DNA from 4 places in the Escherichia sp. MAL-1 genome. Region 1 is predicted to be linked to each of the others. Evidence: predicted binding sites of a transcription regulator. Region 1 holds the regulator's gene; each other region holds the start of a gene.
The links. The regulator PurR, encoded in region 1, represses purine synthesis genes. The targets are predictions, from matches to a motif close to CANGCAAACGTTTGCNTG.
Positions count from the first base shown of each region.

Region 2: the regulator PurR is predicted to act here: its motif matches at 3,323-3,340, upstream of pyrC (dihydroorotase).
Region 3: the regulator PurR is predicted to act here: its motif matches at 2,480-2,497, upstream of glyA (serine hydroxymethyltransferase).
Region 4: the regulator PurR is predicted to act here: its motif matches at 3,896-3,913, upstream of purE (5-(carboxyamino)imidazole ribonucleotide mutase).

Region 1 covers NZ_CM129609.1:2,269,043-2,275,101, reverse strand. Annotated here, with positions in the region: gene mepH (peptidoglycan DD-endopeptidase MepH) at 1-694, shown strand, start outside; gene sodB (superoxide dismutase [Fe]) at 822-1,403, shown strand; gene ACU8XX_RS11095 (MFS transporter) at 1,638-2,807, opposite strand; gene cydH (cytochrome bd-I accessory subunit CydH) at 2,973-3,062, opposite strand; gene purR (HTH-type transcriptional repressor PurR) at 3,361-4,386, shown strand; gene punR (DNA-binding transcriptional activator PunR) at 4,383-5,315, opposite strand; gene punC (purine nucleoside transporter PunC) at 5,428-6,059, shown strand, end outside.
Region 2 covers NZ_CM129609.1:3,001,829-3,007,887, reverse strand. Annotated here, with positions in the region: gene ACU8XX_RS15075 (YceO family protein) at 1-82, opposite strand, end outside; gene solA (N-methyl-L-tryptophan oxidase) at 130-1,248, opposite strand; gene bssS (biofilm formation regulator BssS) at 1,363-1,617, opposite strand; gene dinI (DNA damage-inducible protein I) at 1,907-2,152, opposite strand; gene pyrC (dihydroorotase) at 2,226-3,272, opposite strand; gene ACU8XX_RS15050 (lipoprotein) at 3,378-3,938, opposite strand; gene grxB (glutaredoxin 2) at 4,072-4,719, opposite strand; gene mdtH (multidrug efflux MFS transporter MdtH) at 4,783-5,991, opposite strand.
Region 3 covers NZ_CM129609.1:1,305,241-1,311,299, reverse strand. Annotated here, with positions in the region: gene ACU8XX_RS06435 (ROK family protein) at 1-911, shown strand, start outside; gene glyA (serine hydroxymethyltransferase) at 1,109-2,362, opposite strand; gene hmpA (NO-inducible flavohemoprotein) at 2,690-3,880, shown strand; gene glnB (nitrogen regulatory protein P-II) at 3,925-4,263, opposite strand; gene glrR (two-component system response regulator GlrR) at 4,324-5,658, opposite strand; gene qseG (two-component system QseEF-associated lipoprotein QseG) at 5,648-6,059, opposite strand, start outside.
Region 4 covers NZ_CM129609.1:3,566,079-3,572,137, reverse strand. Annotated here, with positions in the region: gene ACU8XX_RS17845 (YlbE family protein) at 1-397, shown strand, start outside; gene ACU8XX_RS17840 (DUF2877 domain-containing protein) at 408-1,223, shown strand; gene ACU8XX_RS17835 (carbamate kinase) at 1,220-2,113, shown strand; gene purK (5-(carboxyamino)imidazole ribonucleotide synthase) at 2,252-3,319, opposite strand; gene purE (5-(carboxyamino)imidazole ribonucleotide mutase) at 3,316-3,825, opposite strand; gene lpxH (UDP-2,3-diacylglucosamine diphosphatase) at 3,943-4,665, opposite strand; gene ppiB (peptidylprolyl isomerase B) at 4,668-5,162, opposite strand; gene cysS (cysteine--tRNA ligase) at 5,336-6,059, shown strand, end outside.

The sequences.
Region 1 (6,059 bases):
CAAAAAAGCAGATAAAAAGAAAAGCACGGCAACCACCAAAAAGACCCAGAAAACAGCGAAAAAAGCCGCCAGTAAAAGTACGACCAAAAGCAAAACCGCTTTTTCCGTTAAAAAATCTTCCATTACCGCTTCTAAAAACGCCAAAACTCGCAGCAAACACGCCGTCAATAAAACGGCCTCAGCCAGCTTTACCGAAAAGTGTACCAAACGTAAGGGCTATAAATCGCATTGTGTGAAAGTCAAAAATGCCGCGTCAGGAACTCTTGCCGACGCGCACAAAGCGAAGGTGCAAAAAGCTACGAAAGTGGCAATGAATAAACTGATGCAGCAAATTGGTAAGCCATATCGTTGGGGTGGCAGCTCACCGCGTACCGGTTTTGATTGCAGCGGCCTGGTTTATTACGCTTATAAAGATTTGGTGAAAATTCGTATTCCGCGTACGGCGAATGAAATGTATCACCTGCGTGATGCAGCGCCAATCGAACGTAGTGAACTGAAAAACGGCGACCTGGTCTTTTTCCGTACTCAGGGACGCGGCACAGCCGATCATGTCGGCGTGTATGTCGGCAACGGCAAATTTATTCAGTCACCGCGCACAGGTCAGGAAATTCAAATCACTTCTCTCAGTGAAGACTACTGGCAGCGCCACTATGTTGGCGCTCGTCGGGTAATGACCCCAAAAACACTTCGCTAAAACTTTACCCTGTTGTTACGGCAACAGGGTAAGTTCATCTTTTGTCTCACCTTTTAATTTGCTACCCTATCCATACGCACAATAAGGCTATTGTACGTATGCAAATTAATAATAAAGGAGAGTAGCAATGTCATTCGAATTACCTGCACTACCATATGCTAAAGATGCTCTGGCACCGCACATTTCTGCGGAAACCATCGAGTATCACTACGGCAAGCACCATCAGACTTATGTCACTAACCTGAACAACCTGATTAAAGGTACCGCGTTTGAAGGTAAATCACTGGAAGAGATTATTCGCAGCTCTGAAGGTGGCGTATTCAACAACGCAGCTCAGGTCTGGAACCATACTTTCTACTGGAACTGCCTGGCACCGAACGCCGGTGGCGAACCGACTGGAAAAGTCGCTGAAGCTATCGCCGCATCTTTTGGCAGCTTTGCCGATTTCAAAGCGCAGTTTACTGATGCAGCGATCAAAAACTTTGGTTCTGGCTGGACCTGGCTGGTGAAAAACAGCGATGGCAAACTGGCTATCGTTTCAACCTCTAACGCGGGTACTCCGCTGACCACCGATGCGACTCCGCTGCTGACCGTTGATGTCTGGGAACACGCTTATTACATCGACTATCGCAATGCACGTCCTGGCTATCTGGAGCACTTCTGGGCGCTGGTGAACTGGGAATTCGTAGCGAAAAATCTCGCTGCATAATAACTGATGGCAAATGCAGCATTGCCTGAAGCGCTACGCTTATCAGGCCTACGCGGATCATCGATGTAGGTCGGATAAGGCACTCGCCGCATCCGACAAGCGCTGCATGATACGACGCCTAACGCGTCTTTTCATGTCAACGCGGATGAGTCGTTAACACCGCATCCGGCAAGATAAATCGCACGTTGTCAGCAACTGTAACGCAGAAGGTTATCCTTCTGCGTTTTTGTTTAATTAGCTGTTAGCAACGCAAACTGTTTCAGGTTGTTTTCTGGCTGACATAAACACCAGCAATAATGCCAGTCCCGCGACAATCGCTCCCATCACCGGCACAAAGCTGTATCCCAGCCCAGCGGAAATTACCGCACCACCAGCAGCTGCTCCCAGCGCATTTCCAAGATTAAAGGCACCAATATTGACTGATGAAGACAGACCCGGCGCTTCACTGGCGACACGCATCACGCGCATCTGTAACGGCGGTACGACCGCAAAGGTTGCTGCGCCCCACACCACCATGCTAATAGCTGCGCCGAACTCATTGCGGGCCAGGAACGGGATTGCCAGCATAATCACCATCAGCAGCAACAAAAAGCCTTTCAACGTGCCGTTAACTGAACGATCTGCCAGTTTGCCGCCGAGATAGTTACCGATAGAGAATCCGACACCAATCAGCACCAGCATTGCCGTGACGAACACCGGTGTTGCGTGGGTAATACTTTGCAGTACCGGAGAGATATAGGTGTAGAGAGTAAACATTGCACCAGCTCCCAGTACCGTCGTCAGCAATGCAGACAGCACCTGCGGACGCATTAATACCGCCAGCTCTTTTTTCACTTCAGGTCGTGCCCCTGCACCACCTTTAGGTAATGAGAAGAACAGACTTACCATTGAAATCACTCCCAGCCCCGCCGTTGCCAGAAATGACATCCGCCAGCCGATGGTTTCACCCAACCAGGTCGCCGCCGGCACGCCACCGATATTTGCCAGGGTTAACCCCATAAACATAGTGGCAACTGCGCTGGCCTGTTTATGTTTTGGCACCACGCTTGCGGCCACGACTGAACCCAAACCAAAAAATGCTCCGTGATTCAGGCTGGTCAAAATGCGTGAAAGCATCAGGGTCATATAATCCGGCGCGATGGCGGAAAGAACGTTGCCTAGCGTGAAAATTGCCATCAGGAAAATCAACGCACTGCGGCGGGCACGATGAGAAAGTAGAAGCGTCATCAGCGGCGCGCCCACCATTACGCCAACTGCATAGGCACTGATTAACATTCCGGCAGCGGGAATCGAGACATCCACACCGCGCGCAATGACGGGCAACAAGCCCATTGGCGAGAACTCCGTTGTCCCGATACCAAACGCGCCAATCGCCAGCGCCAGCAACGGATAGTTAATTTTCATGCCTTATCTCCACCTCTTCGCGTCATTACGCGATATTCATTAAAGTGGCGAAAGCATGACAGCAATCACAAAAAAATGAAAATAACAAAAAGAGAAAACACTTTTGCCATTTTGCTAACAAACAGGAAGGAGATGCGAGGGAGAACGCGCTCCCTCGAGAGGAAATCAGTGCAGCGCGGCAGTCAAACCCACGGCTACGATCAAACCGAGGACGATAATCGTTGTTACCAGTGAAAATTTAAGGTCGGTGCTCATCAAGTTTTCTCCTTTTTTATTACCACACAAAAAGTGATATTACGCATTTTTACACACTGTGATGAAAAAATCTCCCGTCATTTATAATGATAAGTGTTTTTACCACTTCCCCTTTTCGTCAAGATCGGCCAAAATTCCACGCTTACACTATTTGCGTACTGGCCATTGACCCCTTCCTGACGCTCCGTGTCGTTTTTCCGGCGTACCGCAACACTTTTGTTGTGCGTAAGGTGTGTAAAGGCAAACGTTTACCTTGCGATTTTGCAGGAGCTGAAGTTAGGGTCTGGAGTGAAATGGAATGGCAACAATAAAAGATGTAGCGAAACGAGCAAACGTTTCCACTACAACTGTGTCACACGTGATCAACAAAACACGTTTCGTCGCTGAAGAAACGCGCAACGCCGTGTGGGCAGCGATTAAAGAATTACACTACTCCCCTAGCGCGGTGGCGCGTAGCCTGAAGGTTAACCACACCAAGTCTATCGGTTTGCTGGCGACCAGCAGCGAAGCGGCCTATTTTGCCGAGATCATTGAAGCGGTTGAAAAAAATTGCTTCCAGAAAGGTTACACCCTGATTCTGGGTAATGCGTGGAACAATCTTGAGAAACAGCGGGCTTATCTGTCGATGATGGCGCAAAAACGCGTCGATGGTCTGCTGGTGATGTGTTCTGAGTACCCAGAGCCGTTGCTGGCGATGCTGGAAGAGTATCGCCATATCCCAATGGTGGTGATGGACTGGGGTGAAGCAAAAGCTGACTTCACCGATGCGGTCATTGATAACGCGTTTGAAGGCGGCTACATGGCCGGGCGTTATCTGATTGAACGCGGTCACCGCGAAATCGGCGTTATCCCCGGCCCGCTGGAACGTAACACTGGCGCAGGCCGCCTTGCCGGTTTTATGAAGGCGATGGAAGAAGCAATGATCAAGGTGCCGGAAAGCTGGATTGTGCAGGGTGATTTTGAACCTGAATCCGGTTATCGCGCCATGCAGCAAATCCTGTCGCAGCCGCATCGCCCTACTGCCGTCTTCTGTGGTGGCGATATCATGGCAATGGGCGCACTTTGTGCTGCTGATGAAATGGGCCTGCGCGTCCCGCAGGATGTTTCGCTGATCGGTTATGATAACGTGCGCAACGCCCGCTATTTTACGCCGGCGCTGACCACGATCCATCAGCCAAAAGACTCGCTGGGTGAAACAGCGTTCAACATGCTGTTGGATCGTATCGTCAACAAACGTGAAGAACCGCAGTCCATTGAAGTGCATCCGCGCTTGATTGAACGCCGCTCCGTGGCTGACGGCCCGTTCCGCGACTATCGTCGTTAATCACCCGTTGCGGGAGTCTCTTCCGGCTCCCGCAGCCACTCCTTATTCAGCGTCTCACTATCGCCGAGATACTCAAGCAACCAGGTTAACGCAGGCGACATATCATTTTGCTGCCATGTCAGACAACATGCCGAATCCGGAAAGGGGTTTTCCAGTTCTAATGCTACCCACTTCCCCTCATTAAGCCACGGTTTGGCGAAATGTGTTGGCACCATCCCTATGCATAATCCTGCCGAGATACAGGTTGCCGATGATTCCCAGTCAGGCACGACAAGTCTTTTTTGGTTATCCAGCAACCAGGTAATACGCTTAGGTAGCGTTCGCGAGGTGTCTTCGCGCACCAACGACGGCCAGTTGCGCAACGTATCATCGCTGAATGGACCATCCATCAACGCCAGCGGGTGGTGGCTGGCAACAACGCAACTCCAGCTTAGCATCCCCATATCCCGGAAGGCATAACGACCGCCTACCGGAATCGCGCGTGTTGCGCCAATCGCCAGTTCCACGCGCCCGTCGGAAAGCGCATCCCAGACACCGTTGAACACTTCCTGAAAGACAAGAAGTTCGACATCATCAAAATGGCGATAAAAATCAACGATCATCTGCCGTGTACGTTCTGGCCTGACAATATTATCCACTGCGATAGCTAACTGACCGCGCCAGCCGTTCGCTATCTGCTGACATTGCTGGCGGGTGATCTGCATTTTTTTGACAACAGAGCGCCCTTCTTTGAGAAACCACGCTCCAGCAGCGGTCAGCTCCACATCACGGTGCCGTCGTTCAAAGAGCGGCACCGCCAGCCACTCTTCCAGCTGACGCACGGTATAGCTGACCGCAGAAGGAACGCGATGCAGCTCCTGTGCCGCAGCGCTAAAACTACCATTACGCGCTACCGCATCAACAACTTCGAGTGAATATTCTGACCACATAGTCTGCCTACAAAATTTTTGAAACCAGTCATCAAATATTACCGTTTCACAACACTAATTTCACTCCCTACACTTTGCGGCGGTGTTTAATTGAGAGATTTAGAGAATATACATGCAACCTGGGAAAAGATTTTTAGTCTGGCTGGCGGGTTTGAGCGTACTCGGTTTTCTGGCAACCGATATGTATCTGCCTGCTTTCGCCGCCATACAGGCCGACCTGCAAACGCCTGCGTCTGCTGTCAGTGCCAGCCTTAGTCTGTTCCTTGCCGGTTTTGCCGCAGCCCAGCTTCTGTGGGGGCCACTCTCCGACCGTTATGGTCGTAAACCGGTGTTATTAATCGGCCTGACAATTTTTGCGTTAGGTAGTCTGGGGATGCTGTGGGTAGAAAACGCCGCTACGCTGCTGGTATTGCGTTTTGTACAGGCTGTGGGGGTCTGCGCCGCGGCGGTTATCTGGCAAGCGTTAGTGACGGATTATTATCCTTCACAGAAAGTCAACCGTATTTTTGCGACCATCATGCCGCTGGTGGGTCTGTCTCCGGCACTTGCTCCCCTGTTAGGAAGCTGGCTGCTGGTCCATTTTTCCTGGCAGGCGATTTTCGCCACCCTGTTTGCCATTACCGTGGTGCTGATTCTGCCTATTTTCTGGCTCAAACCCACGACGAAGGCCCGTAACAATAGTCAGGATGGTCTGACCTTTACCGACCTGCTACGTTCTAAAACCTATCGCGGCAACGTGCTGAT
Region 2 (6,059 bases), 730 kb from region 1:
TTGCCAACAATCCCCAGAGAAAAAGATAAAGCATCAGATGCTCGCGAATATTATTGATGAGATAGTGCAACAGCCGACGCATTAAATACTCCTGTAAAAACGGCCTCATTCTGGAGGCCGTAATGATGATTATTGGAAGCGGGAAAGCCTGAATGGCGTTAAATCAAAATCGCTTTTTTTGTCTTGCGCAAAATCGGCAGCTATTTCCCCTAAAACAGACGCAAATTTAAAACCGTGCCCGCTCAGGCCGGTAATGAGCAGTGTATTATCGTGACCGGGTAGGGTATCGATAATAAAATCTTCGTCAGGCGAATTATCATAGGTGCAGGCAGCGCCGTACAGGCAGCAACCGATACCCGGCAAGACATTGCGCAAGAACGGGAAGGCTTCCGAACCATCGCTGACCACTTCCGCAAACGGAACACGTTCATCCGCTGAATGGATAACCTGGCCTCCGTTATGTTTGCCAATCTTCAACGCGTCGTTTTCTGCCGGAAAACCATAATATTGATCGCCATTGGGCAGTTCACCGGTAAACGCCGGGAATTTATTCTTCACGCTATAGCGACCATCGGCCTGATACCAGGCAAATACTTTGCGTACGGGCTGGACAGGCAGCTCCGGGAGCAGGTCTTTTACCCATGTTCCCGCGCAGACAATCGCTTTTTTCGCCTGATACTCTCCGTCAGCCGTTTCAATAGTTACGCCATCATCGTCATGACGAATTGCGGTGACCGGGCAGTTGAACAGCTGCGCACAGCCCGCTTCCTTCGCCAGTTGGATCCAGGTTTTAATCGCCAGTTCGCTGCGCAAAAAACCGGAATCAGTCTCAAATAAGCCGATGTAGTTGTCCGGGACGCGTATTTCTGGCCAGCGGGCCATAATCCCTTGCGCGTCGAGCTTTTCGACGTTGAGTTGCCACTGTTCGGCGCTGTGGGCGACGTTGGCGAGAAATGCGGAGTCAGCCGGGCCGAGGTTAATGACACCAGAGCGTACAAAAATGGGATCATCTTCGTTGTGGCGGGAGAGCTCATCCCACAGTGTTTGCGCGCGGAGTACCAGTGGGACATACTTTTCGCCTTCACCATAAGCATGGCGAATTAATCGCGTATCGCCGTGGTGGCTGCCGTGTTGATGCGGTGGCATATGGGCGTCGGTCATTAGCACGTTTAAACCGGCGCGGGTTGCATAATACCCGGCGGCAGCGCCTACGGAACCGCTGCCAATAATGATGAGATCGTATTTCATTTTTTTCTCTCTGCTCTCATGGTTTAAGCAGAGTAATTAACTGAATGCAGATATACAACCCAGAAATGGTAAAGGCACCGGTGAGGTGCCTTTTGGGTGGATGGTCATGTCATGTTAATGACGCCGATACTCGTTTACCGGGAAATCACCGGATTCAATTTTGGCGATTCCTGCTTCTAATATCGAAATAAATTGTCTGGCAACATCAGTGGTTAACCAGAGCGTCTGACCAACTTCAGTCCCTTCCTGCTCGGACTTATTTGGGGTCTGGTAGTGCAAACGCAACATCAGCGCATCATAGCTATCAACGGTGCTGATGTCCCACCCTACGAGCGGATGAGTCTGAATGACTTCATTATTTTTTTCCATCATGGCCCCCTAATTCGTGTTACTAGACAACGTTATTCGAGGTTCAATGCGTTTTTATCTGAAGCAACTTCAGTATACCAATAAGTAAGGGTATTCACCGAATTTTTAAAGGGGGGAACAGATAAATTTCTGCTTTTAAGATTTATATGAACAATAAAACAGCATGTCATTCATATTTTTTTAGCATATTGTGCAATTATTTTGAGGAAGTGTAGAAATTTTGTACTCAAAATTCGTAAGTAAAATAAAAAAGCCGGGGCGACCCGGCAAAAACAAAAATCACTGCATATTATTCGCTGACAAACCAGTCATCGGCGCTTTCCCACGTTTCCTGGAGAATTTCGCTAATGCGCTGTTTATCTTCTTTTGTTGCGCCAATAACCGATAAATTATTCGCTGCGGCATAACGTACCGATACGTGGCCTTCATTATCAGGAAACGCATACTGAATACGGCGGGAAAGTTCGCCAGCCAGGGCGTCAATAGCCCCAGCTGGCAATGGAGAAGTTTTCGCTATGGTGACTTCAATTCGCATAATAGCCCCCTGTTGAATATACTGGTTATTTATACAGGTAAAATAACCTAATGACAACAGGAAGCTACGATTTTTATTGTTTAACGGACCAGCGTACCGTTTCCCCGGCGAGGAATGGCACCAGGGTGTCATCAGTCAGTGCGATGCTTTCAGCAACCTGTTGCTCTTCACGTACCAGTTCGATGAATGTGTCGTTGACCGGCAAGCCATAGAACTGCGGGCCGTTTACAGAACAGAATGCTTCAAAGTGCTGCAGAGCATTCATCTCTTCAAAGACGGTAGCGTAACTGCCCAGCGCGGTTGGGGCGTTGAAGCAGCCCGCGCAGCCGCAACTGCTCTCTTTGCGATGACGTGCATGTGGCGCAGAATCCGTACCGAGGAATACTCGATTAAAACCGCTGGCGACCAGTTCACGCAATGCCTGTTGGTGAATATTGCGTTTGAGGATGGGTAAACAATACAGGTGCGGACGCACGCCACCAACCAGCATATGGTTGCGGTTAAACATCAGATGCTGCGGAGTGATGGTGGCAGCCAGCCGTTCATTTCCGTCACGGACATAGTCGGCTGCGTCTTTGGTGGTGATGTGTTCAAAAACGACTTTCAGTGCAGTCAGGCGCTGGCGCAGCGGTTCCATCACGCTTTCTATAAAGCGCGCTTCACGATCAAAAATGTCGATATCTGCATGTGTCACTTCACCATGCACCAGTAGCGGCATACCGATTTTTTCCATGCGCTCAAGTACCGGCATGATTGCGTCAACTGACGTAACGCCGTGGCTGGAGTTAGTGGTTGCGTTTGCCGGGTAAAGTTTTGCAGCGGTGAACACGCCTTCGTTAAATCCGCGCTCCAGCTCATTAGGATCCAGCGAATCTGTTAAATAACAGGTCATCAATGGGGTGAAATCGTGCCCGGCAGGTACGGCATCAAGAATACGCTGGCGATACGCCACGGCAGCCTCAACGGTGGTCACGGGCGGAGCCAGATTGGGCATTACGATAGCCCGTCCATAAATTTCGCTGGTATACGGCACGACAGTTTTTAACATGTCGCCATCGCGGAGGTGAAGGTGCCAGTCGTCTGGGCGGCGGATCTTTAATACCTGGGATGGTGCAGTCATTAATCTCTATGCTCCGGCTGAAGGGATGTTTTTGCCGGACACAAAGGATAAGCGGAAACGTTTTCCTTTGCACGAAAAATAAAGGGCGCGAATGCGCCCTCGTCATTAATCCGTAAACGGAATGACAATTTCGCCTGGCTTCACTTCAATGCCTTTCGCCAGTTTTTTCGCCATTGCTTCGCCCTGACTGCCATCTTCGCGCAGGACGTAAGCAGGTTGCTGGTTAAAGTAATTGCGTAATGCCTGGTTCAAATAGGGAAGCAACGTTTGCATCACCGTTTGCATTTTTTCCGGTTGTACCGTCGCATCGACCACTTCCATCTCTTTCAGGAAGATCGCACCTTTTTCTTTATCAAACACGGGCAGCGCTTTCAGCTTCAGTTTCATGGTCGCTTTCTGACTACCGAACAGGGAGTTCATGTCCAGATTGGCGTCTCCGGTTAGGGTAACCTTATTCGGCTCTTCGCGACCAATTTGGCTGGTCAAGTTTGTCAGAACAATATGGGCGTCAGCCACGCCGGGTAAACCGATATCTTTTGAGAAATTATTATGTTTCGCAAGCGACTGGTTAATTTCTTGTTCGGTGATGGTGTATTGGGTGAGTTGATTACAGCCAACGAGCAGGCCACTGACGATCAATGCAGCGGCAAATAAAAACTTGTTCATGGTAGTCCTCGACATGAAATCTGCGTCAATATCCTGACACAACGCAGCATGTGTCACCAGCGATAAACTCGCCAGCAGAAAAAACTGAAAACGGCGGCAACCCGCGAATACAGGCTGCCGCGGCGGGTCAGGATTAAATCGCCATTGATGATAACAAATTGATTTGTGTCTGTTTCGCCATATTATCGCGGTAATCAGCAACGCGGCTTGGCCAGTTGATTCCGGCTACCAGCGTCAGATTACGCAGTAGCGGAAATAGCTGAATATCATCTTCCGAAAGTTCGCCATTCACGGCGTTCGGTTTGACGATCAGTTTGTCCAGCGCACGCAAATCATCGCTGATATTCTTAATCAGACCGTCAGAGTGGGCCAGCAGGTCGGCAAAATTACCCGCGCTGGCCTCTTTCTTGTCGACGAAATATTTGCGCGCGGCGGGAGTAGAAAACTCATCAAATGCCGATTTGGCAAAACGCGGCAACAGCAGTTTGTTGGCGTAGCCATTGACTTTGCGCAGCCACTCTTCAATGGCAGGGGAACGTTTGCCGGTCAGTAACGGTTTGCCGTCGAGTTTATCGACATAGTGAACGATATCCATGCTTTCTGGCATATAGCGGCTGTCATCTTTTTGCAGAATGGGAACCTGTTTTTGACCGACCATCCGGGTGGGTGTTTCTGCGTCGTCGTTGAGCAGAACATGTAATTCGACGGGGATATTTTTCAGGCCGAAAATCATGCGGGCTTTGAGGCAGTAAGGGCAGTGATCGTAAATGTATAGCTTCACGTGACTCCTCCATTTGGCTGTCAGTTCACTTTCAGTATGGAGGAGTCAGGGGGGAGTATCAAATCAGGCGTCGCGTTCCAGCAAACGACGCGCGGCGCGTTTTTGACTAAACTGCCAACCCAGCGCAAGGAAAGTGAAGATGCCAATAATTCCCAGCATCATCCACGGAAGCTCTGGCTGGTGCGCCGATTTGCCCAGGTCAAACAGCCAGCCGCCACCGATATAACCAATAGCGCCACCAATCGCCAGACCCAGACGGCTAAACCCCATATAGCTGCCGCGAGCTCTTGCGTCCGCCAGCGAAGCACTTAAGGTTTCACGCGCAGGCTCGGCAATGATCGACCCGATATAAAACAGACAAATCAGGGTGAAAAGTTGTTGCAGGCCGCTGACCATGCCCACCGGCATCATGCTTAATGACATTATCAACAGCCCAGCCATCAACCGGTGTTCCAGACGAAAATGCTTTTCACTCCAGCGGGCGATAGGATAGAGCAACGTTAACGACAGACACGCTTCAATGGCATACATCCATTTAACGGCAGAGGGCGCGCCCGCCACGTCGTTGACCATAATTGGCAGCATCAGCATCACTTGAACAGCCAGCATGTAGTAACCCGCCAGCGTCAGGACATAGGTGACAAAACGCTTGTCGCGCATCACGCGGGTCATGCCTTCGCGAACGGGCGTGCGTACGGTGGAGAGTTTCCATGCCGGTAATAACCACGCATTGAACGCTGCACACAGTACAAACAAAACGGCCCCTGTGGCGCAGACCAGGCGAAAGTCGTATTGCAACAGCCAGCTCCCCAACAATGCGCCAATGACCGCACCGGCACTGTCCTGCATCATCAACAGCGAGAAAAAACGACCACGTTGTTGTGGACGGATTAGTTTCACCACCAGCGCCGAACGCGGCGGATCAAACAACGTGCCGCCGAGTCCCGAAAGCAGGCATGAAAACCACAATAGCCACGGTTCGTGGGCGATACCCATTGTGGCGAATCCGGCGGCACGCATCAGCATACCGGTAACAATCATCGGTTTGGCACCAAAGCGGTCGGCAATTGCGCCGCCGAAAATACCCAGACCTTGCTGAATAAATTGGCGTAGACCGAGAGCAATACCGACCATGACGGCGGCCCAGCCCATTTGATCAACGAAGCGGATAGAGATCAGCGGGAAGACAACAAAGAACCCCAGCACGACCAGCATATTATCGATGAGCAGGAAATATTTACCCAGGTTCCTCGCCTGCGACACGCGGGACATTTCCCCTCCCGGGAAATAAAAGATGAGCACTTTCTATTCTGCATTGCCGCTAAGACTTTTCCCATCAC
Region 3 (6,059 bases), 960 kb from region 1:
GTCAGGTTGCTAATGCTTGTTTAAGTCCGAAAGGTGAATTTGAGTATTTACAGATTGATGCACCGACGCCGCAGGCGCTGCTGTCCGAAATCGAAAAATGCTGGCATCGCCACCGTAAATTGTGGCCGGACCGCACCATCAATCTGGCGCTGGCAATCCACGGTCAGGTTGATCCGGTGACCGGCGTATCGCAAACCATGCCGCAAGCGCCGTGGACAACGCCGGTTGAGGTGAAGTATCTGCTGGAAGAGAAGCTGGGCATTCGGGTGATGGTCGATAATGACTGCGTGATGCTGGCGCTGGCGGAGAAATGGCAAAATAATTCGCAGGAACGGGATTTCTGCGTGATCAACGTTGATTACGGCATTGGCTCGTCGTTCGTGATTAACGAGCAAATTTATCGCGGCAGTTTGTATGGTAGCGGACAGATTGGTCACACCATCGTTAATCCGGATGGCGTCGTCTGCGACTGTGGACGTTACGGCTGCCTGGAAACCGTCGCCTCGTTAAGTGCATTAAAAAAACAGGCGCGGGTATGGCTAAAATCACAACCGGTTAATACTCAGCTTGATCCTGAAAAACTGACAACCGCGCAGTTAATCGCTGCCTGGCAGAATGGAGAACCGTGGATCACCAGCTGGGTTGATCGCTCTGCCAATGCCATTGGTTTGAGTCTGTATAACTTCCTCAACATCCTCAATATTAATCAGATTTGGTTGTACGGTCGCAGTTGTGCCTTTGGTGAGAACTGGCTTAATACTATTATTCGCCAGACAGGATTTAACCCGTTCGACCGCGACGAAGGACCGAGCGTGAAAGCGACGCAAATTGGCTTTGGGCAATTAAGCCGCGCACAACAGGTGCTGGGAATTGGCTATTTGTATGTTGAGGCGCAGTTACGACAGATTTGATGGCGCGATAACGTAGAAAGGCTTCCCGAAGGAAGCCTTGATGATCATAAACGAAAAATTGCCTGATGCGCTACGCTTATCAGGCCTACACGGAGATTGCAATATATTGAATTTGCAAGATTTTGTAGGCCTGAGAAGGTGTTCATGCCGCATCCAACATGAACAACGAGCACATTGTCAGCAAATCACCGTTTCGCTTATGCGTAAACCGGGTAACGTGCGCAGATGTCGAGAACTTTACCTTTGATGCGCTCGATAACGGCTTCATCATTGATGCTGTCCAGCACGTCACACATCCAGCCAGCCAGTTCTTTCGCTTCGGCTTCTTTGAAGCCGCGACGCGTAATTGCCGGAGTACCCACGCGAATACCGGAGGTCACAAACGGGCTCTTCGGATCGTTCGGTACGCTGTTTTTGTTGACGGTGATGTTAGCACGGCCCAGAGCGGCGTCTGCTTCTTTACCGGTCAGGTTTTTATCAACCAGATCAACCAGGAACAGGTGGTTATCAGTGCCGCCGGAAACCACTTTGTAGCCGCGCTCGAGGAACACTTCTACCATCGCTTTAGCGTTTTTCGCGACCTGCTGCTGGTAAGTTTTGAACTCAGGCTCCATCGCTTCTTTCAGAGCAACCGCTTTACCGGCGATTACGTGCATCAACGGACCGCCCTGACCACCAGGGAAAACGGCAGAGTTCAGTTTTTTGTACAGCTCTTCGCTACCACCTTTCGCCAGGATCAGGCCGCCGCGCGGACCCGCCAGGGTTTTGTGAGTGGTGGTAGTAACAACGTGAGCATGAGGAACCGGGTTCGGGTAGACGCCAGCAGCAACCAGGCCCGCAACGTGCGCCATATCAACGAACAGGTAAGCACCGATGCTGTCAGCGATTTCACGCATTTTCGCCCAGTCAACCACGCCGGAATATGCAGAGAAGCCACCGATAATCATTTTCGGCTTGTGTTCTTTGGCTTGTTTTTCCAGATCGGCGTAGTCGATATGACCGGTAGCATCGATACCGTAAGGAACGATGTTGTACAGTTTACCGGAGAAGTTAACCGGAGAACCGTGAGTCAGGTGACCGCCATGCGCCAGGTTCATACCCAGAACGGTATCACCTGGTTCCAGCAGCGCGGTGTAGACCGCAAAGTTAGCCTGGGAGCCGGAGTGCGGCTGGACGTTAGCGTAGTCAGCGCCGAACAGTTCTTTCGCACGATCGATCGCCAGTTGTTCAACGATATCAACATACTCGCAACCGCCGTAGTAGCGTTTGCCCGGATAACCTTCAGCATATTTGTTGGTCAGCTGAGAACCCTGCGCCTGCATTACGCGCGGGCTGGTGTAGTTTTCGGAGGCGATCAGTTCGATGTGCTCTTCCTGACGTACTTTTTCCTGCTCCATAGCCTGCCACAGTTCGGCATCATAATCGGCAATGTTCATTTCACGCTTTAACATCCGCATCTCCTGACTCAGCTAACAATAAAATTTTTGGCCTTTATAGGCGGTCCTGTTGGACAACGGCGAACAGTATAACCGAATCATTGTGCGATAACAGGTCTTGACAAAGGAATTTACGCAAACGATTACCTTCAGGCTACGCAAGGCTTTGGAGAATAAAGAGCTTGCAACCGGAAACGGATTTCTTTTCAGGTTTGTGATGCAAATTTTTCACTTCATCACATTCTTTCTGAAAAACACCAAAGAACCATTTACATTGCAGGGCTATTTTTTATAAGATGCATTTGAGATACATCAATTAAGATGCAAAAAAAGGAAGACCATATGCTTGACGCTCAAACCATCGCTACAGTAAAAGCCACCATCCCTTTACTGGTGGAAACGGGGCCAAAGTTAACCGCCCATTTCTACGACCGTATGTTTACTCATAACCCAGAACTCAAAGAAATTTTTAACATGAGTAACCAGCGTAATGGCGATCAACGTGAAGCCCTGTTTAACGCTATTGCCGCCTACGCCAGTAATATTGAAAACCTGCCTGCGCTGCTGCCAGCGGTAGAAAAAATCGCGCAGAAGCACACCAGTTTCCAGATCAAACCGGAACAGTACAACATCGTCGGCGAACACCTGTTGGCAACGCTGGACGAAATGTTCAGCCCGGGGCAGGAAGTGCTGGACGCGTGGGGTAAAGCCTATGGTGTACTGGCTAATGTATTTATCAATCGCGAGGCGGAAATCTATAACGAAAACGCCAGCAAAGCCGGTGGTTGGGAAGGTACTCGCGATTTCCGCATTGTGGCTAAAACACCGCGCAGCGCGCTTATCACCAGCTTCGAACTGGAGCCGGTCGACGGTGGCGCAGTGGCAGAATACCGTCCGGGGCAATATCTCGGCGTCTGGCTGAAGCCGGAAGGTTTCCCGCATCAGGAAATTCGTCAGTACTCTTTGACTCGCAAACCGGATGGCAAAGGCTATCGTATTGCGGTGAAACGCGAAGAGGGTGGGCAGGTATCCAACTGGTTGCACAATCACGCCAATGTTGGCGATGTCGTGAAACTGGTCGCTCCGGCAGGTGATTTCTTTATGGCTGTCGCAGATGACACACCAGTGACGTTAATCTCTGCCGGTGTTGGTCAAACGCCAATGCTGGCAATGCTCGACACGCTGGCAAAAGCAGGCCACACAGCACAAGTGAACTGGTTCCATGCGGCAGAAAATGGCGATGTTCACGCCTTTGCCGATGAAGTTAAGGAACTGGGGCAGTCACTGCCGCGCTTTACCGCGCACACCTGGTATCGTCAGCCGAGCGAAGCCGATCGCGCTAAAGGTCAGTTTGATAGCGAAGGTCTGATGGATTTGAGCAAACTGGAAGGTGCGTTCAGCGATCCGACAATGCAGTTCTATCTCTGCGGCCCGGTTGGCTTCATGCAGTTTACCGCGAAACAGTTAGTGGATCTGGGCGTGAAGCAGGAAAACATTCATTACGAATGCTTTGGCCCGCATAAGGTGCTGTAATTTGATGTTGCCGGATGGAAACATCCGGCAACCCTTGACGCGGTTTAAATTGCCGCGTCGTCCTCTTCACCGGTACGGATGCGAATGACCCGTGCCACGTCAAAGACGAAGATTTTACCGTCACCGATTTTGCCGGTTTGCGCCGTGCGAATAATGGTATCGACACAGGTATCGACAATGTCGTCCGGTACGACAATCTCAATTTTCACTTTCGGCAGAAAATCCACCATATACTCCGCGCCGCGGTACAGCTCGGTATGGCCTTTCTGGCGACCAAAGCCTTTCACTTCGGTCACCGTCATGCCGGTAATACCGACTTCGGCCAGTGCTTCGCGGACATCGTCCAGCTTGAAGGGTTTTATAATCGCATCAATCTTTTTCATGCTATTCCTTGAAAAGGTCGCCTGTCTTTTGATCTGCTAAACGTAACACATAACGCCAATTCATTCCTTGAAATCGTTTGCATCCAGCTCGTGTCGGGAAAGCAGTTTATAAAATTCTGTCCGGTTGCGCCCCGCCATTCTCGCCGCGTGGGTGACGTTGCCTTTGGTGATTTGCAGCAGCTTACGCAAATAGTTGAGTTCAAACTGATTACGTGCCTCAACAAAGGTTGGCAGCGCCGTATTTTCACCCTCCAGCGCCTGCTCCACCAGCGCATCACTAATCACCGGAGATGAGGTCAGCGCCACGCACTGTTCAATCACGTTGACCAACTGGCGCACATTACCCGGCCAGCTCGCGGTCATCAGGCGTTTCATCGCATCGGTAGAGAACGCGCGGACAAACGGTTTATGTCGCTCTGCCGCCTGGCGCAACAGGTGATTTGCCAGTAGCGGAATGTCTTCTGTGCGCTCCGCCAGTGCCGGAATTTTCAGGCTGACAACGTTGAGGCGGTAATAGAGATCTTCGCGGAATTCCCCGCGCGCCATCGCTTTTGGCAGATCACGGTGAGTGGCAGAAATAATCCGCACATTGATATCAATATCGCGGTTACTGCCCAGCGGGCGCACTTTACGCTCCTGCAACACGCGCAGCAGTTTGACCTGTAACGGCGCAGGCATATCGCCAATTTCATCGAGAAATAGCGTTCCGCCTTCCGCCGCCTGGAATAAACCTTCGCGATTGCTGACAGCGCCAGTAAACGCGCCACGCGCATGACCAAACAGCTCCGACTCCAGCAATTGCTCGGGCAATGCGCCACAGTTAATAGCAATAAATGGTTTGCTGTTGCGCGGGCTGGCGTTGTGGATAGCCTGGGCGAAAATCTCTTTCCCAGTGCCGCTCTGACCGTTAATCAAAACGCTGACGTCTGATTGCGCCACCAGCCGCGCCTGTTCCAGCAAACGCAGCATCAGCGGGCTGCGGGTGACAATTGCCTCGCGCCAGCGTTCATCGGTGGCTGGCGCGGATTGCTCCAGCGCATCGTCAATTGCCTGATATAGCGCGTCTTTGTCGACAGGCTTGGTGAGGAAACTAAAAACGCCCTGCTGTGTTGCAGCAACGGCATCGGGAATAGAACCATGCGCGGTAAGAATAATTACCGGCATTCCCGGCTGCACTTTCTGGATTTCAGCAAACAGCTGCATACCGTCCATTTCATCCATCCGCAGGTCGCTGATGACTAAATCTACTTTTTCGCGATTCAGTACCCGTAATCCTTCAGCGCCACTTTCCGCCGTGACCACACTGTAGCCTTCGCTGGTCAGGCGCAGGCCAAGCAGTTTCAGCAATCCCGGATCGTCATCGACCAATAATAAATGCGCAGGTTTATGGCTCATCAGGAGTGACCTCATGGGTGGATGGCGCGGGCTTTTCACTCTCGTGCGGCGTATCCGGCGAGAAATTTCCAGCCGGTTTGCGGGTCGAGAGCTGGCGTTCAATATCGGTCAGGTTTTCCAGCTTGCGGGTGGTGAGTTCCAGTTGCTGCTGTAGAACGTGATGTTGCTGGCGCAATGTATCCAGCTCGCTGTCGCTGGACTGCTGGAGTTTACTGTAACGTTGGCGCTCTTCCGCCAGTTGCAGTTGCAGCGCCTGACCGTCGCGCCAGAGTTGATACAGTGGGCGAACCTGTGCCGGGATCTCGGTACTTAACGCTTCAATACGCGCGACCAGCTGGCGGCGCTCATACGGCGTAATTTTGGCGTCGGCGAGCAAAATCCCTTGTTTAAAGGTATTTTGC
Region 4 (6,059 bases), 1.3 Mb from region 1:
CGGCTTCTCGCAGGAGCAGGCGAACCCGGATATGGGCGATAGCGCGATTACCGAAACCTTTGGTATCGGAGGTGCGGCAATGATCGCAGCGCCTGGCGTAACGCGCTTTGTCGGTGCGGGTGGCATGGAAGCGGCCAGAGCGGTATCTGAAGAGATGGCGGAAATTTACCTTGAGCGCAATATGCAGTTGCAGATCCCAGGCTGGGATTTTCAGGGCGCGTGCCTGGGACTGGACATTCGTCGCGTGGTAGAAACCGGCATTACGCCACTCATCAATACCGGTATCGCCCATAAAGAGGCGGGGATCGGGCAGATTGGCGCAGGCACTGTGCGGGCACCGCTGGCGTGTTTTGAACAGGCGCTGGAAGCACTGGCTGAAAGCATGGGGATTGGTTGAGGAACGCGCAATGACGATCATCCATCCTCTGCTTGCCAGCCGTAGTGCACCGAATTATCGCCAGTCCTGGCGGTTAGCGGGAGTGTGGCGACGGGCGATTAACCTGATGACGGAAAGCGGCGAACTGTTAACGCTGCATCGTCAGGGTAGTGGTTTCGGCCCCGGAGGATGGATGCTTCGCCGTGCGCAATTCGATGCGTTATGCGGTGGATTATGCGGCAATGAACGACCACAGGTTGTGGCTCAAGGGATTCGCCTCGGGCGTTTCACGGTTAAACAGCCACAGCGTTATTGTTTGCTGCGTATTACGCCGCCTGCGCATCCTCAACCACTTGCAGCTGCATGGATGCAACGCGCGGAGGAAACCGGGCTTTTCGGGCCACTGGCGTTGGCGGCAAGCGATCCGCTGCCTGCTGAGTTACGCCAGTTTCGTCACTGTTTTCAGGCCGCGCTCAATGGCGTTAAGACCGACTGGCGGCACTGGCTGGGTAAAGGCCCCGGATTAACGCCGAGTCATGATGACACGCTGAGCGGAATGCTGCTGGCGGCCTGGTATTATGGCGCTTTAGATGCGCGCTCCGGTCGCCAGTTTTTTGCCTGTTCCGACAATCTGCAACTCGTTACCACAGCGGTGAGCGTCAGTTATTTACGTTATGCCGCGCAAGGATATTTCGCCTCGCCACTCCTGCACTTTGTTCATGCTCTGAGTTGCCCGAAACGTACCGCTGTTGCGATTGATTCGCTGCTGGCGCTGGGGCATACGTCAGGGGCAGATACACTGCTGGGGTTCTGGCTTGGTCAACAATTATTACAAGGAAAACCATGAAAACACTGGTTGTAGCTCTTGGGGGCAATGCCTTGCTTCAGCGCGGTGAGGCGCTGACGGCAGAAAATCAATATCGCAATATCGCCAGTGCTGTACCTGCGCTGGCGCGCCTGGCCCGTTCTTATCGGCTGGCGATTGTTCACGGCAACGGGCCGCAGGTGGGGCTGCTGGCGTTACAGAATCTGGCGTGGAAAGAAGTGGAACCGTATCCGCTGGATGTGCTGGTGGCAGAAAGTCAGGGGATGATTGGCTATATGCTGGCGCAGAGTTTGAGCGCACAGCCGCAGATGCCGCCTGTCACGACGGTGCTGACGCGCATTGAAGTTTCGCCTGATGATCCGGCGTTTTTGCAGCCAGAGAAGTTTATCGGTCCGGTCTATCAGCCAGAAGAACAAGAGGCACTGGAAGCAGCTTACGGCTGGCAGATGAAACGTGATGGTAAATATTTGCGCCGGGTGGTGGCGTCTCCGCAACCGCGTAAAATTCTCGACAGCGAAGCCATCGAGTTGTTGCTCAAAGAGGGGCATGTGGTGATTTGCAGTGGCGGCGGCGGTGTGCCTGTGACGGAAGATGGGGCAGGGAGTGAAGCGGTGATTGATAAAGATCTCGCTGCTGCGTTGCTCGCTGAGCAGATTAACGCCGATGGGCTGGTGATCCTCACTGATGCTGATGCGGTATATGAAAACTGGGGAACGCCGCAGCAACGCGCCATTAGCCATGCCACACCGGATGAGTTAGCGCCATTTGCCAAAGCCGATGGTTCGATGGGGCCGAAGGTAACGGCGGTGAGTGGTTATGTCAGAAGCCGTGGTAAACCCGCGTGGATTGGGGCGTTATTGCGAATTGAAGAGACGCTGGCGGGCGAAGCGGGGACCTGTATTTCGCTGTAGTGATGAGAGCATCCAGCAATCGGTGCACCATGCCTGATGCGACGCTTGACGCGTCTTATCAGGCCTACAATGGGTACCGGATCGGTGTAGGCCGGATAAGGCGTTCACGCCGCATCCGGCAATCAAATGAGCACCAGGTTAACCGAACTTACTCTGCGCCCAAATCACGCCGCTGGCATATTCCGGCGGCAGCAGCGGGATTAAGGCTTCCAGCGTCGCAGTCAGACGCGATGTGTCGCTGTCGGTCAAATTCAGATGCCCCACTTTACGCCCCGGACGGACTTCTTTGTCGTACCAGTGCAGATGCACCAGCGGCAATTTCAGCCAGTCATAATTCGCATCGCTACCAATCAGATTGATCATCACCGACGGATTATTCACCACTGGTTGCGGTAACGGCAGATCGGTAATCGCCCGCAGATGCAGCTCAAACTGGCTGATGCTGGCACCGTTTTGTGTCCAGTGACCGCTGTTATGCACACGCGGTGCCAGTTCGTTGATCAACAGACCTTGCGGGGTGACAAAACACTCCATCGCCATCACGCCCACATAGCCCAGCTCCTGCATAATCGCCGAAAGCATCTCTTCGGCTTGCGCTTGCTGCTGCGCATTGGCCTGCGGGAAAGCGACGCTGGTGCGCAAAATACCGTCCTGATGCAGGTTATGCGTCAGCGGATAAAACACGGTACTGCCATCAAAGCCGCGCGCGCCAACCAGCGACACTTCACCAGAGAAGTTTATGCCCTGCTCGACAATACATTCGCCGTAGCATTCAGCCGGTAACTGCTCGGTTTCATCGGCGCGTAAACGCCATTGACCGCGACCGTCATAGCCACCAGTGCGACGCTTAACAATCGCCAGCTCACCTAAACGATCAAACACCGCAGGCCACTCGCTGCGTTCGGCAAGTAACTGCCACGGTGCAGTCGGCAGGTGGAGCTTATCGAAAAGCTGCTTCTGAGTCAGACGGTCAGCAATAATCGGGAACACATCGCGGTTCACAAAGGCCGGATGGCGCGCCAGCTCGCGGGTTAATGCGGTTTCCGGCCAGCGTTCGATCTCAGCGGTAATCACGCTTTGTTGAAAAGGCACCGCCGCCGGTTCAGCGTCCAGCCCGACTGGCCAGACAGCAATGCCTAACGGTTCGCCTGCCTGACGCAGCATACGGCCTAACTGCCCGTTACCGAGGACGCAAACCTGTTTCATGCCGCACCTCGCGGGTCCGGGTTTTCCAGCACTTCGTCGGTCTGGGCTTTGCGCCAGTCATTCAGACGCTGGTGCAGTTCTTTATCATGAGTCGCAAGAATTTGTGCTGCCAGTAACGCCGCGTTTGCCGCGCCAGCTTTACCAATCGCCAGCGTACCCACCGGAATGCCGCGCGGCATTTGTACGATGGAGTAGAGGCTATCGACACCGCTCAGTGCGGCGCTCTGTACTGGCACGCCCAGCACCGGCACCAGCGTTTTGGCGGCAATCATGCCTGGCAGATGCGCTGCGCCGCCTGCGCCCGCAATAATCACCTGATAACCGTTCTCTTCGGCGCTTTCGGCGAAGCTGAACAGTTTATCGGGGGTGCGGTGAGCAGAAACCACTTCAACGTGGTGCGGGACATTCAGGATTTCGAAGATTTCGGCGGCGAACTGCATGGTAGCCCAGTCGCTTTTGGACCCCATCACGATGGCGACACGCGCCGGATTATTGCGGGAAGACATGCGTCTTAAAACTCCTGTGGTGCACAACTCTCGGCTTTAGAGGGCACAGAGAATAGCACGGAAAGAGAGCAAGGAAAACGGTTGCGTGGCTGTGAAATCAGCAAAGTTGCGGGTTTTTTAAAACGGAAAATGAATCAGCTCAACGTCATCCGCCGTGACTTTCACCATCGAACCTTCTGTATGCCAGGCACCGAGTACCACGCGAAAAGCAGGTTGCTGGTTGGCGATAAGTTCATGTACCGCCGGGCGATGGGTATGCCCGTGGATCAGCCATTGCACCTGATGTTTTTCCATCGCACTGACTACCGCGTTTTGGTTAACGTCCATGATCGCCAGCGATTTACTGCTGTTGGCTTCTTTACTGTTCGCTCGCATTCGCGCGGCAATGCGTTTGCGCACAAACAACGGCAGGGCGAGGAATAGCGTTTGCAGCCAGGGTTTGTGGACTTTGGCGCGAAAAGCCTGATAACCCGCGTCATCGGTGCACAGCGTGTCGCCATGCATAATCAACACCCGGCGACCATAAAGTTCGAGCACCTTTTCTTCCGGCAATAATGTCATGCCGCTTTCACGGGCAAAGCGTTTGCCGAGCAGAAAATCACGGTTGCCATGAATGAAATAACAGGGAACGCCGGAATCGGACACCGCTTTGATCGCTGCCGCCATCTGGCGATGGAGTGGGTTGGGATCGTCGTCGCCAATCCATGCTTCAAACAGATCGCCAAGAATATACAGCGCGTCGGCCTTGCGGGCTTCCCCCGCTAAAAAACGCAGAAAACCGGCGGTGATCGCCGGTTCTTCCACGCAGAGATGAAGATCTGCAATAAAGAGTGTCGCCACGATTACTCGCTAACGGTCACGCTTTCAATGATAACGTCTTCTTTTGGCACGTCCTGGTGCATACCGCTACGACCGGTTGCAACACCTTTGATTTTGTCTACCACGTCCATGCCGTCAACCACTTCAGCAAACACGCAGTAGCCCCAACCTTGCAGGCTTTCGCCAGAGAAGTTCAGGAAGTCGTTATCAACCACGTTGATGAAGAACTGTGCAGTTGCAGAGTGCGGAGCCTGAGTACGTGCCATTGCCAGCGTACCACGGGTATTTTTCAGGCCGTTGTTGGCTTCGTTTTTGATCGGTTCTTTGGTGGCTTTTTGTTTCATGCCCGGTTCAAAACCGCCGCCCTGAATCATAAAGCCGTTGATAACACGGTGGAAAATGGTGTTGTTGTAAAAACCTTCGCGGCAGTAGTCCAGGAAGTTTTTAACTGTTTCAGGTGCTTTATCGTCAAAAGTTTTGATGACAATATCGCCGTGATTGGTGTGGAAAGTAACCATTTTTGCATCCTGTTCCGTTTGATTGGTGCTTCAACCCAGTTCGGGTCATATATAGGGTGGTGTTATAGCATAACCGCACGATCGGATCATCACGCAATGTATGCTGATTCGCGCGGGAAATATGGGTATTATACGCAACTCAATTACCCACACATGTCTAAACGGAATCTTCGATGCTAAAAATCTTCAATACTCTGACACGCCAAAAAGAGGAATTTAAGCCTATTCACGCCGGGGAAGTCGGCATGTACGTGTGTGGAATCACCGTTTACGATCTCTGTCATATCGGTCACGGGCGTACCTTTGTTGCTTTTGACGTGGTTGCGCGCTATCTGCGTTTCCTCGGCTATAAGCTGAAGTATGTGCGCAACATTACCGATATCGACGACAAAATCATCAAACGCGCCAATGAAAATGGCGAAAGCTTTGTGGCGCTGGTGGATCGCATGATCGCCGAAATGCACAAAGATTTTGATGCGTTGAACATTCTGCGCCCGGATATGGAGCCGCGCGCGACGCACCATATCGCAGAAATTATTGAACTCACTGAACAACTGATCGCCAAAGGTCACGCTTATGTGGCGGACAACGGCGACGTGATGTTCGACGTCCCGACCGATCCAACTTATGGCGTGCTGTCGCGTCAGGATCTCGACCAGCTGCAGGCAGGCGCGCGCGTTGACGTGGTCGACGACAAACGCAACCCAATGGACTTCGTTCTGTGGAAGATGTCGAAAGAGGGCGAACCGAGCTGGCCGTCTCCGTGGGGCGCGGGTCGTCCTGGCTGGCACATTGAATGTTCGGCAATGAACTGCAAGCAGCTGGGTAACCACTTTGATATCCACGGCGGCGGTTCAGACCTGATGTTCCCGCACCACGAAAACGAAATCGCGCAGT